Regions from separate parts of the Variovorax sp. DAIF25 genome, predicted to be linked through region 2. Evidence: riboswitches for the same ligand, from Rfam matches in the RefSeq annotation. Region 2 holds a riboswitch; the other holds the start of a gene.

Region 1 (5,718 bases), on a different replicon from region 2:
ATGGACGACGACGGCCGGCTGCTCGGGCCGGGCGAGATCGGCGAGATCGTCCATCGCGGCCCCAACGTCTTCCTCGGCTACCTCAAGGACCCCGAGGCGACGGCCGCGGCGCGCCGCTTCGGCTGGCACCACACGGGCGACATCGGCATGTTCGAGGCCGACGGGCAGATGCTGTTCCTCGACCGCAAGAAGGACATGATCAAGTCCGGCGGCGAGAACGTCTCGAGCATCAAGCTCGAGGCGGTGCTGCTGGCCCATCCCGCGGTCGGCGCCGCGGCCGTGGTGGGCCTGCCGCATCCGCACTGGGGCGAGGCGGTCGCGGCCTTCGTGGTGCGGCGCCCCGCCGCCGAGGCCTGCGGCGAGGACGAGCTGCTGGCCTTCTGCCGCGAGCGCCTGGGCCGCTTCGAGGTGCCGAAGTCGATCCGCTTCGTCGACGCGCTGCCGATGACGCCAACGGGCAAGGTGCAGAAGTTCCAGCTGCGCAGCGGGCACCTGGAGCTGTTCGCGTCCGGGCAGCGATGAAGGGCTCGCACCCGTCAACGCCCGAGCGGCCGCCTCATGTGTAGCGGCGCTCGAGCGCATCCCACGCGGGCTTGCCCACCAGCCGCTGGCGCTCGGCGAACGGAGCGACCAGCGCGGGATCTTCCTCGAGCCGCCTCGCATCGCGCAGCACCGTGAGCGCCTTCTGCATGCCGACCACGGCGCCCTGCAGCGCGGCGTTCGCGTACAGCACGAGGCCATAGCCCATGCCGCCGAGGTCCTCGGCGCCGAAGACGGGCGTCTTGCCGCCGATCACCATGTTCATGAGCTGCGGCCGGTCGAGGCGCTGCGGCAGGGCGCGGATCTGCTCGGCGCTGGTGACCGCCTCGACGAACAGGATGTCGGCGCCGGCCTCGGCGAACTTCTGCGCGCGCTCGATCGCGGCTTCGAAACCCAGCACGGCACAGGCGTCGGTGCGCGCCAGGATCAGCAGGTCGGGGTCCTGCCGCGCATCGACGGCCGCCTTGATCTTGCTCACGGCCTCCTCCGTCGAGATGACGGCCTTGCCCTCGAAGTGGCCGCAGCGCTTGGGTGCGATCTGGTCCTCGAGCTGGATGCAGTCGGCGCCCGCGCGCTCGAGGGTGCGCACCGCATGGCGCACGTTGAGCGCGTTGCCGAAGCCGGTGTCGGCATCGACGATCAGCGGCACGCGCACCGCATCGCGGATGCGCGCCGTGTGGTCGGCCATCTCGGCCAGGCCCACGAAGCCCTGGTCCGGCAGGCCGAACCACATGTTGGTGACGCCGGCGCCGGTGATGTAGATCGCCTCGAAGCCCAGGTCCTCGGCGACGCGGGCCGACAGGGCATTGAAGGCGCCCGGAACGATGACGCCGCGGCGGGCCTGCGCCAGGGCGCGCAGTTGTTGCTTGGTATTCATGGATCGGCTGGAAGGAAAAGAAAGGAGAACCCGCGGTGCGCTCACTTCTCCTGCATCCGGGCCGCCTTGACGATCTCGCCCAGGCGCTTGCGCTCGGCATCGGTGAACTTCACGAACTCCTGGCGCGTGCCGCCGACGGGCTCGATGCCCAGGCCCTGGAGCTTGGCCACGGTGGCGGGATCGCGCATGGCCTTGTCGACGGCGGCGGCGAGCTTGTCCAGGATGTCGTTGGGCGTGCCGCGCGGCGCATGCAGGCCGGCCCAGTGCGCGATCTGCACCTCGGGGAAGCCCTGCTCGACGGCCGTGGGCAGTTGCGGGTAGGCCGAGATGCGCTGGGTCCAGGTGGTGGCCAGCGGCTTGAACTTGCCCTCGCCCCGGATGTGCGGCAACGCGATGATGCTGGCCTCGGAGGTGCCCTCGACCTGCCCGCCCAGCACGGCGGTCGTGCTCTCCGAGCCGCTCTTGTACGGCACGGCCTGCAGCTTCGCACCGTACTTCACGTTGAGCATCTCGGCCACGAAGTGCGGCGTGCTGCCTGTGCCCGCGGTCGCGAAGTTGAAGCCCGCGCCCTTCTTCGAGGCCTCGACGAAGTCGCGCAGGTTGTCGTACGGGGCCGACTTGGGCACCACGATCACCGAGGGCGCCAGGCCGATCATGACCACCGGCACCAGGTCCTCGTCCTTGAACGGCAGGGACTTCTTGATCATGCTGTTGGAGATCACGCCCGCGGCGCTGATCAGGAAGGTGTAGCCGTCGGGCGCGCTGCGCGCCACCAGGTCGGCGCCGAGCGAGCCGCCCGCGCCGGGACGGTTGTCGATGATGACCGGCTGGCCCAGCACCTTGGCCGCCCCTTCGGCCGCCGAGCGCGCCAACAGGTCGTTGGCGCCGCCCGCCGCGAACGGCACGACGAAGCGGATGGACTTGGCGGGCCAGGCCTGGGCCTGCGCGGCCAGGGGCAAGGCGCACGCCAGCGCGGCGGCGGTCGTGCAGGCGATGGTGGAAAGGCGATGGAAGTGCACGGAGGTCTCCTGGTTTTTGAGCTTGGAACCGGGGTTTGCGCAAGCGCTGTGCCATCGGCCCGAAGGGCGCTCCCCTCGTTGCCAAGTCATTGATTCGAAAGGAATTCGCGCTGCCTCGGCGGGTGCTCGTCCGGGTTTGGATTTCAATCTGATTTCATGAATGAGACAATGAAATCCATTGAAATGAATACATTGCCCGCCGCCCCGAGCCCTCATTCCCCCGTCACGCCGCGGCCGCTGCATATCGTGGCCGTGGCCCGCCACCGCCTGGGCCGCGTGCTGGCGCGGCTGATACCGGAGGTGGCCGGGCAGGCACAGGTCGAGCTGGTCGGGCAGGCCTTCGACGATGCCGTGGCGGCCGTGCGCGCGCTGCATGCCCGGCGCCCCGTCGACGCGGTGGTGGCCGCGGGCGCCAGCGGCGAATGGCTGCGCCGGCACCTGGACATTCCGGTGGCCATCGTGGAGGTGCGCGGCTTCGACCTGATGCGCGCATTGGCCGCGGCGCGCGCCCTCTCGCCGCGCGTGGGCCTGGTGTCGTTCGACGGTCCGTCGGAGCACCTGGCGCAGCTCGACGCCCTGTTCGGCATGGGCATCGCGCAGTTCAGCTACTGCGGCGCGGAGGACGCGCCGGCCTGCGTGGAGGCCCTGCGCGCCGCCGGCATCGAGGCCGTGGTGTCGCCCGGGCTGGTGGCCGACCTGGCCGAGCAGGCCGGCATCGCCAGCGTGCTGATGTATTCCGAGGACGCCGTGCGCCAGGCGCTGCAGGACGCCCTCCACCTGGCGCGCCACGGCCATGCCGAGCGCGCGCGCCATGAGCGGCTCGGCACCATCCTCGGCCAGTTGCAGGACGGCGTGGTCGCGGTCGACCTGCGCCAGCGCATCGAGGCGCTGAACCCGGCCATGGCGCAGCTGCTCGGCGCTTCCGTGGCGGAGCTGGTCGGCCGCGTGCTGAGCGAGGTGGAGCCCGTGCTGGACCTCGGCGCCACCTTGCGCCTGGGCGAGGCCCCGGTCGAGGAGGTGCTGCAGATCGGCATGCGCACCCTGGTCGTGCGGCGCGCGCCCATCGTCGAGAGCGGCGAGGTCACCGGCGCGCTGCTGGTGTGCCGCGACCCCGCCGTGATCCAGCGCGCCGACCGCCACCTGCGCGCCAACCAGCGGCAACGCGGCGCGCCCACGCGCTACCGGATCGAGGCCTTCGCGGGCGACAGCGCCGCGGCACGGCGCGTGCGCGAGCTGGCGCGGCAGTGCGCGGCCAGCGACGCCACCGTGCTCATCGTCGGCGAGAGCGGCACCGGCAAGGAACTGGTGGCCCAGGGCATCCACAGCGCGAGCCGGCGCGCCACCCAGCCCTTTCTGGCCGTGAACTGCGCGGCGCTGGGAGAGAGCCTGCTCGAGAGCGAGCTGTTCGGCCACGAGGAAGGCGCCTTCACCGGTGCGCGGCGCGGCGGCAAGACCGGCCTGATCGAGGCCGCCCACACGGGCACCCTGTTCCTCGACGAGATCGGGGACATGCCCTTGGCGCTGCAGACCCGGTTGCTGCGCGTGCTGCAGGAGCGGGAGGTGCTGCGCGTGGGCGCCACCGCGGCGGTGCCGGTCGACCTGCGCGTGATCGCGGCCACCCATGCCGACCTGGCGGCCCAGGTGGAGCGTGGCCTGTTCCGGCGCGATCTGTACTACCGGCTCGCGGTGCTGCGCATCGAGACGCCACCGCTGCGCGAACGCGGCGCCGATATCGCGCCCCTGGCCGCCGGCCTGATGGCGCGCCGCGCGCCCGCGGCGGGTGTGCCCGCGGACCAGGCGTCGGCCTGGCTCGCCGCCTTGCTGGAGCTGGCCGCGGGCTACGGCTGGCCCGGCAATGTGCGCGAACTGGAGAACCTCGTCGAGCGCCTGCTGGCCTGCCACGGCTACCTGGCGCCCGAAGGCCGCTTGGACCGCGCCCGGCTGCTCGAGGTGTTCGCCGAATGCACGCAGGCACGCCCGGCGCCTGCGCGCAATCGCCTGCTCAAGGGGGCGCGCACGGCCGCGGAGCGGCAACGGGTGCGCGAGGTGCTGCAGTCGGTCCAGGGCGACCAGGGCCAGGCCTGCGCCATTCTCGGCATCAGCCGCTCGACGCTGTGGCGGCGGTTGCGCGACGAGGGGCCGAAGGCCTAGGCGGCCTTCCTCGAAGAGGGGCAGCACGGCCGCTGTCCGATAATCGCGTCGCCGCGCAACTGGCGAACGGATGGAGCACCATCAGGGAACGCGGCCATCGTCACGCCGATCGCCTGGGCATGTCTGTCGTCTTTTCAGGAGTTCCGACGATGAGTGTCCGCATGTCCGCGCCGCACCGGCGCATCCTTTGGCTTCCACGGCTTTCGCCCCTCCGCTCCGGAGGTGCGCGATGACCGCCCCGACGCCCTGCATCCTGCTCGACGGCAAGTCGGTCGCCACCGCGAACGAGGAGGCGCTGCGACAGCGGGTCTTCGCATTGAAGGCGAGGAACGGCGAACGCACCCCCATCCTCGCGACCCTCCTGGTCGGCGACGATCCCTCGTCCGCGACCTACGTGCGGATGAAAGGCAATGCCTGCCGCCGCGTCGGCATGGACTCGCGCGTCGTGACGCTCGATGCGCGCGCGACCACGGCGGACGTGCTGCGCGAGATCGATGCGCTGAACGCCGACGAACAGGTGCACGGCATCCTGCTGCAGCATCCGGTGCCCGGGCAGGTGGACGAGCGGCAGTGCTTCGACCGCATCGCGATCCGCAAGGACGTGGACGGCGTCACCAGCCACGGCTTCGGCCGGATGGCATTGGGCCAGCCGGCCTTCGGCTCGGCGACGCCCGCGGGCATCATGCGGCTGCTCGCGCACTACGGCATCGGCGTCGCCGGCAAGCGCGCGGTGGTGGTCGGCCGCAGCCCGATCCTCGGCAAGCCGCTGGCGATGATGCTGCTGAACGCCGATGCGACGGTGACCGTGTGCCACTCGAAGACCGCGAACCTCGCCGACGAGGTGCGGCGCGCCGAGGTGATCGTCGGCGCCGTCGGCCGGCCGCGCTTCATCCGCAGCGACTGGATCCGCGACGGCGCCATCGTCATCGATGCCGGCTACCACGAGGGCGGCGTCGGCGACATCGAGACCGAGGGGCTGTTCGAGCGCTGCGCGGCGCTCACGCCGGTGCCGGGCGGCGTGGGGCCGATGACGATCTCGACGTTGATCTCGCAGACGCTGGAGGCGGCGGAGCGCGTGGCCGCTTGAGCACGCTGCGTCGTTGCGCAACTGTAGCCTTGTGGCTACAATGG
Region 2 (5,718 bases):
TGCGATGGCGCGCAGCGTGCGCGGTGCTGGCAATGAAGCGCGCGGGACGCTCGCGCGGGCTCACGCTGATCGAGCTGCTCACCGTGATCGCCATCGTCGCCATCCTGGCCGCCGTCGGCGTGCCGGGTTTTCGCGCGCTGCTGCTCCATCAGAGGCTGGCAGCCGCATCGCAGGCCTTCGTGGCAGCGCTCGGGATGGCGCGGATCGAGGCGATCCGACGGGGCGAGCCGGTCAGCGTGCTGGCCGAAGGCGGCGCGGGCTGGGATGCGGGCTGGGTGGTGGTGGCCGATGCCGGTGGCGACCACGCACCGCGCGTGCTGCGTCGCTTCGACGGGCTGCCGCCGGGCATCGCGGTCGACCGGGAACTGGGCGGCGGGTTGGCGCAAGGGGTGCACTACGACGGCAACGGCTTCTCGCGGCGGGTGCGCCATGCGGGCTTCGGCGCGGGCTGCCTCGCGTTCAGGGCCGAGACGGGGCGGCGCGCGGCCATCGTCCTCTCGGCGTCGGGGCGGGCCCGCAGTTGCAACCCCGACCGGGCGGGGGAATGCGGAACGGGTGTGTGCGGGCAGGGCGGCGGGTAGCGGCCGTCCCTCGGCCCGGCGTTGACACGCCGCGGCTCAAATGTCGCGCAGCAACTGACGGAACTCGTCCACGTCCTCGAAGCTGCGATAGACCGAGGCGAAGCGCACGTAGGCCACCTTGTCGAGCTTCTTGAGTTCGCGCATCACGAGTTCGCCGACCTTGGTCGACTCGATTTCGCGCAGGCCGCTGGCGAGCAGCTTCTGTTCGATGCGCAGCAGCGCGTTGTCGATCTGCTCGATGCTCACCGGCCGCTTGCGCAGCGCCAGCATCATCGAGGCGCGGACCTTGGTCGAGTCGAAGTCGGCGCGGCTGCCATCCTTCTTCACGACGACCGGGAAGTTGACGTCGGGGCGCTCGTAGGTGGTGAAGCGCTTGTCGCAGGCACCGCACTGGCGGCGCCTGCGCACGAAGTCGGCGTCTTCCGAAACGCGGGTCTCGACGACCTGCGTTTCGAGATGACCGCAAAAAGGGCATTTCATGCGGTCAGGGCTTCTTCTTCGGGGTCAGCGGTAGACCGGGAAGCGGCTGGTCAGCGCGTGGACCTTGGCGCGCACGGCGTCGATGTTCGCGGCATCGCGCGGGTTCTCGAGCACGTCGGCGATCAGGTTCGCGGTGATGCGGGCCTCTTCGTCCTTGAAGCCGCGCGTGGTCATGGCCGGCGTGCCGACACGCACGCCGCTGGTCACCATCGGCTTCTCGGGGTCGTTGGGGATCGCGTTCTTGTTGATGGTCATGTGGGCGCTGCCCAGCACGGCCTCGGCTTCCTTGCCGGTGATGCCCTTGGCGCGCAGGTCGACCAGCATCACGTGGCTTTCGGTGCGTCCGCTCACGATGCGCAGGCCGCGCTGCGTGAGCGTTTCGGCCACGATCTGGGCATTCTTGACCACCTGTTGCTGGTAGGCCTTGAACTCGGGCGACAGCGCTTCCTTGAAGGCCACCGCCTTGGCGGCGATCACGTGCATCAGCGGGCCGCCTTGCAGGCCCGGGAAGATCGCGCTGTTGATCGCCTTCTCGTGCTGCGACTTCATCAGGATGATGCCGCCGCGCGGGCCGCGCAGGCTCTTGTGGGTGGTCGAGGTCACGATGTCGGCGTGCGGCACCGGGTTCGGGTAGACGCCCGCGGCCACCAGGCCGGCGTAGTGGGCGATGTCGACCATGAAGATCGCGCCGACGTCCTTGGCCACCTTGGCGAAGCGCTCGAAATCGATGCGCAGCGAGTAGGCCGAGGCGCCCGCGATGATCAGCTTGGGCTGGTGCTCGTGCGCCTTGCGTTCCATCGCGTCGTAGTCGATGGCTTCGTTGGCGTCCAGGCCGTAGCTCACCACGTTGAACCACTTGCCGCTCATGTTGAGCGGCATGCCGTGGGTCAGGTGGCCGCCTTCGGCCAGGCTCATGCCCATGATGGTGTCGCCGGGCTTCAGGAAGGCCAGCAGCACGGCCTCGTTGGCCGACGCGCCGCAATGGGGCTGCACGTTGGCCGCTTCGGCGCCGAAGATCTGCTTCACGCGGTCGATGGCCAACTGCTCGGCCACGTCGACGTGCTCGCAGCCGCCGTAGTAGCGTTTGCCCGGGTAGCCCTCGGCGTACTTGTTGGTGAGCTGCGAGCCCTGCGCGGCCATGACGGCCGGCGAGGCGTAGTTCTCGCTCGCGATCAGCTCGATGTGGTGTTCCTGGCGCGCGTTTTCGGCCTGGATGGCAGCCCAGATTTCGGGATCGGTCTGTTCGACCAGGATGTTGCGTTGGTACATGGCAGTCCTTTGAAGACGAGGTCCTTGTTCTTCAACCAAACAAGGGCTGCCCAGGCGAACGGCTGATCGCCTGCGCGTCTGGAGCGACGTCGCAGGCGGTACGCTTCCCAGTGGTAGTCCACGTCAGCGCGGGTGCCTTGTCGGCACCGCGCCTATCGCCAGTCGCGTACCCGGTCGAGTGTAGCGGATCGGACCGGCCCGGCGGCGGGCGAAAGGAGATTCAGGACACGGCCGACAGCAGCGCCACCTTGGGCGGCGTGGGGCCGTTGGCCGGCTCGGTCGCCTCGTCGGGCTTGGCCGGGGCCACCACCGGCAGGGGCAGCGGCTGCGGACGCAGCACCGGCGGCGTCGGCGCGAACGGCGAGGGCGCGCGGCCGCTGGCCACCTGCAGCAGGCGCTCGCGCTCGGCCATCACCTTGCCGGCATAGCCGCCGTCGTCCTCGAGGTTGGCCGCGCCCACGTAGTAGCGCAGGCCGCCTTCGAGCGAACCGGCGCGGGCGATGCATTCCTGCAGCACCTTCACGCCGACCCGCATGTTGGTCACGGGGTCGAAGGCGGTCAGCGTGCCGCCGGCCGGCTCGTACTTGTCGCCGTGCACGCGAGTCATGACCTGCATCAGGCCCTGCGCGCCGACCTGGCTCTGCGCGAACGGGTTGAAGCTGGACTCGACCGCCATGATCGCGAGGATCAGCGTCGGATCGAGCTTGGTGTGCTTGCCGATGTTGTAGGCCTCGGCCACGAGCACGCTCAGCGGCTCGGCCGCGACGCGGTACTTCTTGCTGAGCCAGTAAGCCACGGCGGCCTGCTGCTTGGGCAGGTCGCCGGGGCTCGCGGCCGTCGTGCGCTCGATCGCGGTCGGCTCGAGGTCGGTGGCTTCGGGCGCGGGTTTGCGCGACTGCAGCCAGCCCATGAGCTGTTCCTCGCCTTGATGGCGCAGGTCGGGCCGCGCCACGAGGGCGAGGACCGCGAACACGATGGCCAGGCCCAGCAGGGCGAAACCGTTGTGCGTGATTTCAAAAAAGCCGTCTGCCACATCGGACACGAAGGTCCTCAGCCCGCGGGCCGTGGCATCAAACGCCTTGTTCATCGCTCTTCCTTTCTGTGCGGCACCTGTCGCAGCGCCGGGAAGGGCGATGGGATGGAGGCAGCGGCGCTTGGATTGGTACCAATCAGATTCCGCGCTCAGGGGGATAAGGTGCGCGGCCGTCTGATCAAGCCGGGGGGAGTCGGCAGCGGATACAGGGTGGTTCCGTCGCGTCGGGCGATCGGAGCAGGCGGGATTCTATCGTTGCTAAATACCCGGTCAAGCATAAGGAATTCAGTCTTAATTCTTAAAAGTGTCGAACAAATGTTTCAAATCCGTGTCCGGGACCGCATCCTTCTTAAGGGAAATCCCTTGAGAAATCGGGTTTGAAAAGCCGGGAAGGGGCGCCTAAGCTGAACAGGCCTGAGGTTTTCAGGTGCTTTCCGAAGCCAGGCAGTCACGGTGCAAGCCGCGGGCTCGAACGGCGGAGGATCCACGGCGGCAATCTCTTGCTGCCAGCACGACAGGAACCATTGACTTCCGGTCGAGCGAAACGATGGCAATGGGTGTATGCCCGCCATCAAGCCCGGTGACATGACATTCGTCGCGTTGCCGGGCTTTCTTGTTTCTGGCTTGCCACCTGTTTGGGGCACACTCGCGCGAATGAATGCTGCCGCCTCGATACAGAGCTTGAGAAAGAACAAATGGGTGCGACGCGGGATCGTTGCACTGCTCGTGCTTCTGGGCCTTTGGGTCCTGGCCTGGCTGGCGGTGCCGCCGATCGCCAAGAGCCAGCTGCAGAAGATCGCGAGCGAGAAGCTGGGCCGCCAGGTCACGGTGGAGCGCATCGGCTTCAAGCCCTGGACCCTCGAGCTCACGCTCAACAACCTGCGCATCGCCACCGCCGACGGCAAGAACACCCAGGTCGCCGTGCGGCGCATCTATGCCGATGCCGAGCTGCAGTCGTTGTTCCGGCTCGCGCCCGTGATCGACGCGGTGACGGTGGAAGCGCCGGCCATCCTGCTGACCCACCAGGCCGACGGCAAGTACGACATCGACGACATCCTGGCCAAGCTGGCCTCCGGCCCGCCGCCCGACCCCAAGGCCGAGCCCGCGCGCTTCGCCATCTACAACATCGCGATCACCGAGGGCGCGGTCGACTTCGACGACCAGACCGTCAAGCGCCGCCATGAGCTGCGCGACTTCGTGCTCAAGGTGCCGTTCCTCAGCAACCTGGCCTCGCAGCGCGAGGTCAACACCGAGCCCAAGCTGGCCTTCGCGCTCAACGGCAGCAAGTTCGACTCGGCCGCGCTGACCACGCCCTTCGCCGCCAGCCGCAAGACCGACGCCCACGTGCAGTTCAAGGGGCTCGACCTCGCGCCGTACCTGGGCTACATCCCGGGCGGCCTGCCGGTGCAGCTGCAGGCCGGCAGCCTCGACGCCGACCTCAAGATCGACTTCCAGCAGGCCACCACGGTCGGCCTCAAGGTCACCGGCACGGTCGAGGCGCACGGCGCCAAGCTGGCCGATGCGCGCGGGCGCGACCTGCTGGCCTTCGACTCGCTCAAGCTCGCGCTGGCCGACGTGCGGCCGCTCGAATCGGTGTTCCATCTCAGCGAGGTCGCGCTGGCGAGCCCGCAACTGGTGGTGGCGCGCGATGCCTCGGGCCAGCTCAACCTGATGGCGCGCGATCCGGCCACGGGCCAGACCGAGAAGGTGGTCGCGGCCAAGCCGCCGGCACCGCCCGCCAGTGCCGCGAGCGGCGCAGCGGGCGTGGCGGCACCGAAGCCCACGCTCAAGGTCCAGGTCGACAAGGTCGCCCTCAGCGGCGGGCGCATCGGCTGGCGCGACGAGACCGTGCAGCCCGGCGCGGCAATCGACGTCACCGAGCTCGGCATCGACGTCACGGCCCTCACCTGGCCGATGGAGAAGCCGGCCCAGTTCAGCGGCAGCACCGCGGTCGGCGGCGCCACGCTCAAGTTCAAGGGCAGCGGCACCGACAAGGCGGCCGACGTGCAGACCGAGGTCGACGCGCTGCCGCTCTCGCTGGCCGCGCCCTACCTGGCCCACAGCCTGGAACCCACGCTCGACGGCAAGCTCAGCGGCGAAATCGACGTCGCCTGGGCACCGCCGGACCTGCGCTTCAAGGCCAGGCGGGTGGCGGCCGACAACCTGGCGCTGACCCAGGCCAAGACCGCGCTCGCGAGCGTCGGCCGCTTCGAGCTGCGCGATACCGAGGTCGACATGGCGAAGCACACGCTGGCCGTGGGCTCGTTCACCGCCACCAATCCCAAGGTCAGCATCGAGCGCGACAGCGAGAAGCGCTGGATGTTCGAGCGCTGGCTCAAGACGCCGGCCGCTGCG

What was found. Region 2 has a riboswitch for ZMP and ZTP ahead of glyA (serine hydroxymethyltransferase). Riboswitches for the same ligand answer to the same signal wherever they lie in the genome.
Region 1: another riboswitch for ZMP and ZTP. It lies ahead of R0232_RS35985 (tetrahydrofolate dehydrogenase/cyclohydrolase catalytic domain-containing protein); the one in region 2 lies ahead of glyA (serine hydroxymethyltransferase).

What each region holds. Positions count from the first base shown of each region.
Region 1 covers NZ_CP136637.1:420,246-425,963, reverse strand. Annotated here, with positions in the region: gene R0232_RS36005 (class I adenylate-forming enzyme family protein) at 1-522, shown strand, start outside; gene R0232_RS36000 (isocitrate lyase/PEP mutase family protein) at 557-1,417, opposite strand; gene R0232_RS35995 (tripartite tricarboxylate transporter substrate binding protein) at 1,459-2,412, opposite strand; gene prpR (propionate catabolism operon regulatory protein PrpR) at 2,620-4,587, shown strand; ZMP/ZTP riboswitch at 4,633-4,713, shown strand; gene R0232_RS35985 (tetrahydrofolate dehydrogenase/cyclohydrolase catalytic domain-containing protein) at 4,817-5,674, shown strand.
Region 2 covers NZ_CP136636.1:4,387,552-4,393,269, reverse strand. Annotated here, with positions in the region: gene R0232_RS20375 (type IV pilin protein) at 1-36, shown strand, start outside; gene R0232_RS20370 (GspH/FimT family pseudopilin) at 33-581, shown strand; gene nrdR (transcriptional regulator NrdR) at 618-1,061, opposite strand; gene glyA (serine hydroxymethyltransferase) at 1,086-2,330, opposite strand; ZMP/ZTP riboswitch at 2,372-2,506, opposite strand; gene R0232_RS20355 (lytic transglycosylase domain-containing protein) at 2,551-3,417, opposite strand; gene R0232_RS20350 (DUF748 domain-containing protein) at 4,018-5,718, shown strand, end outside.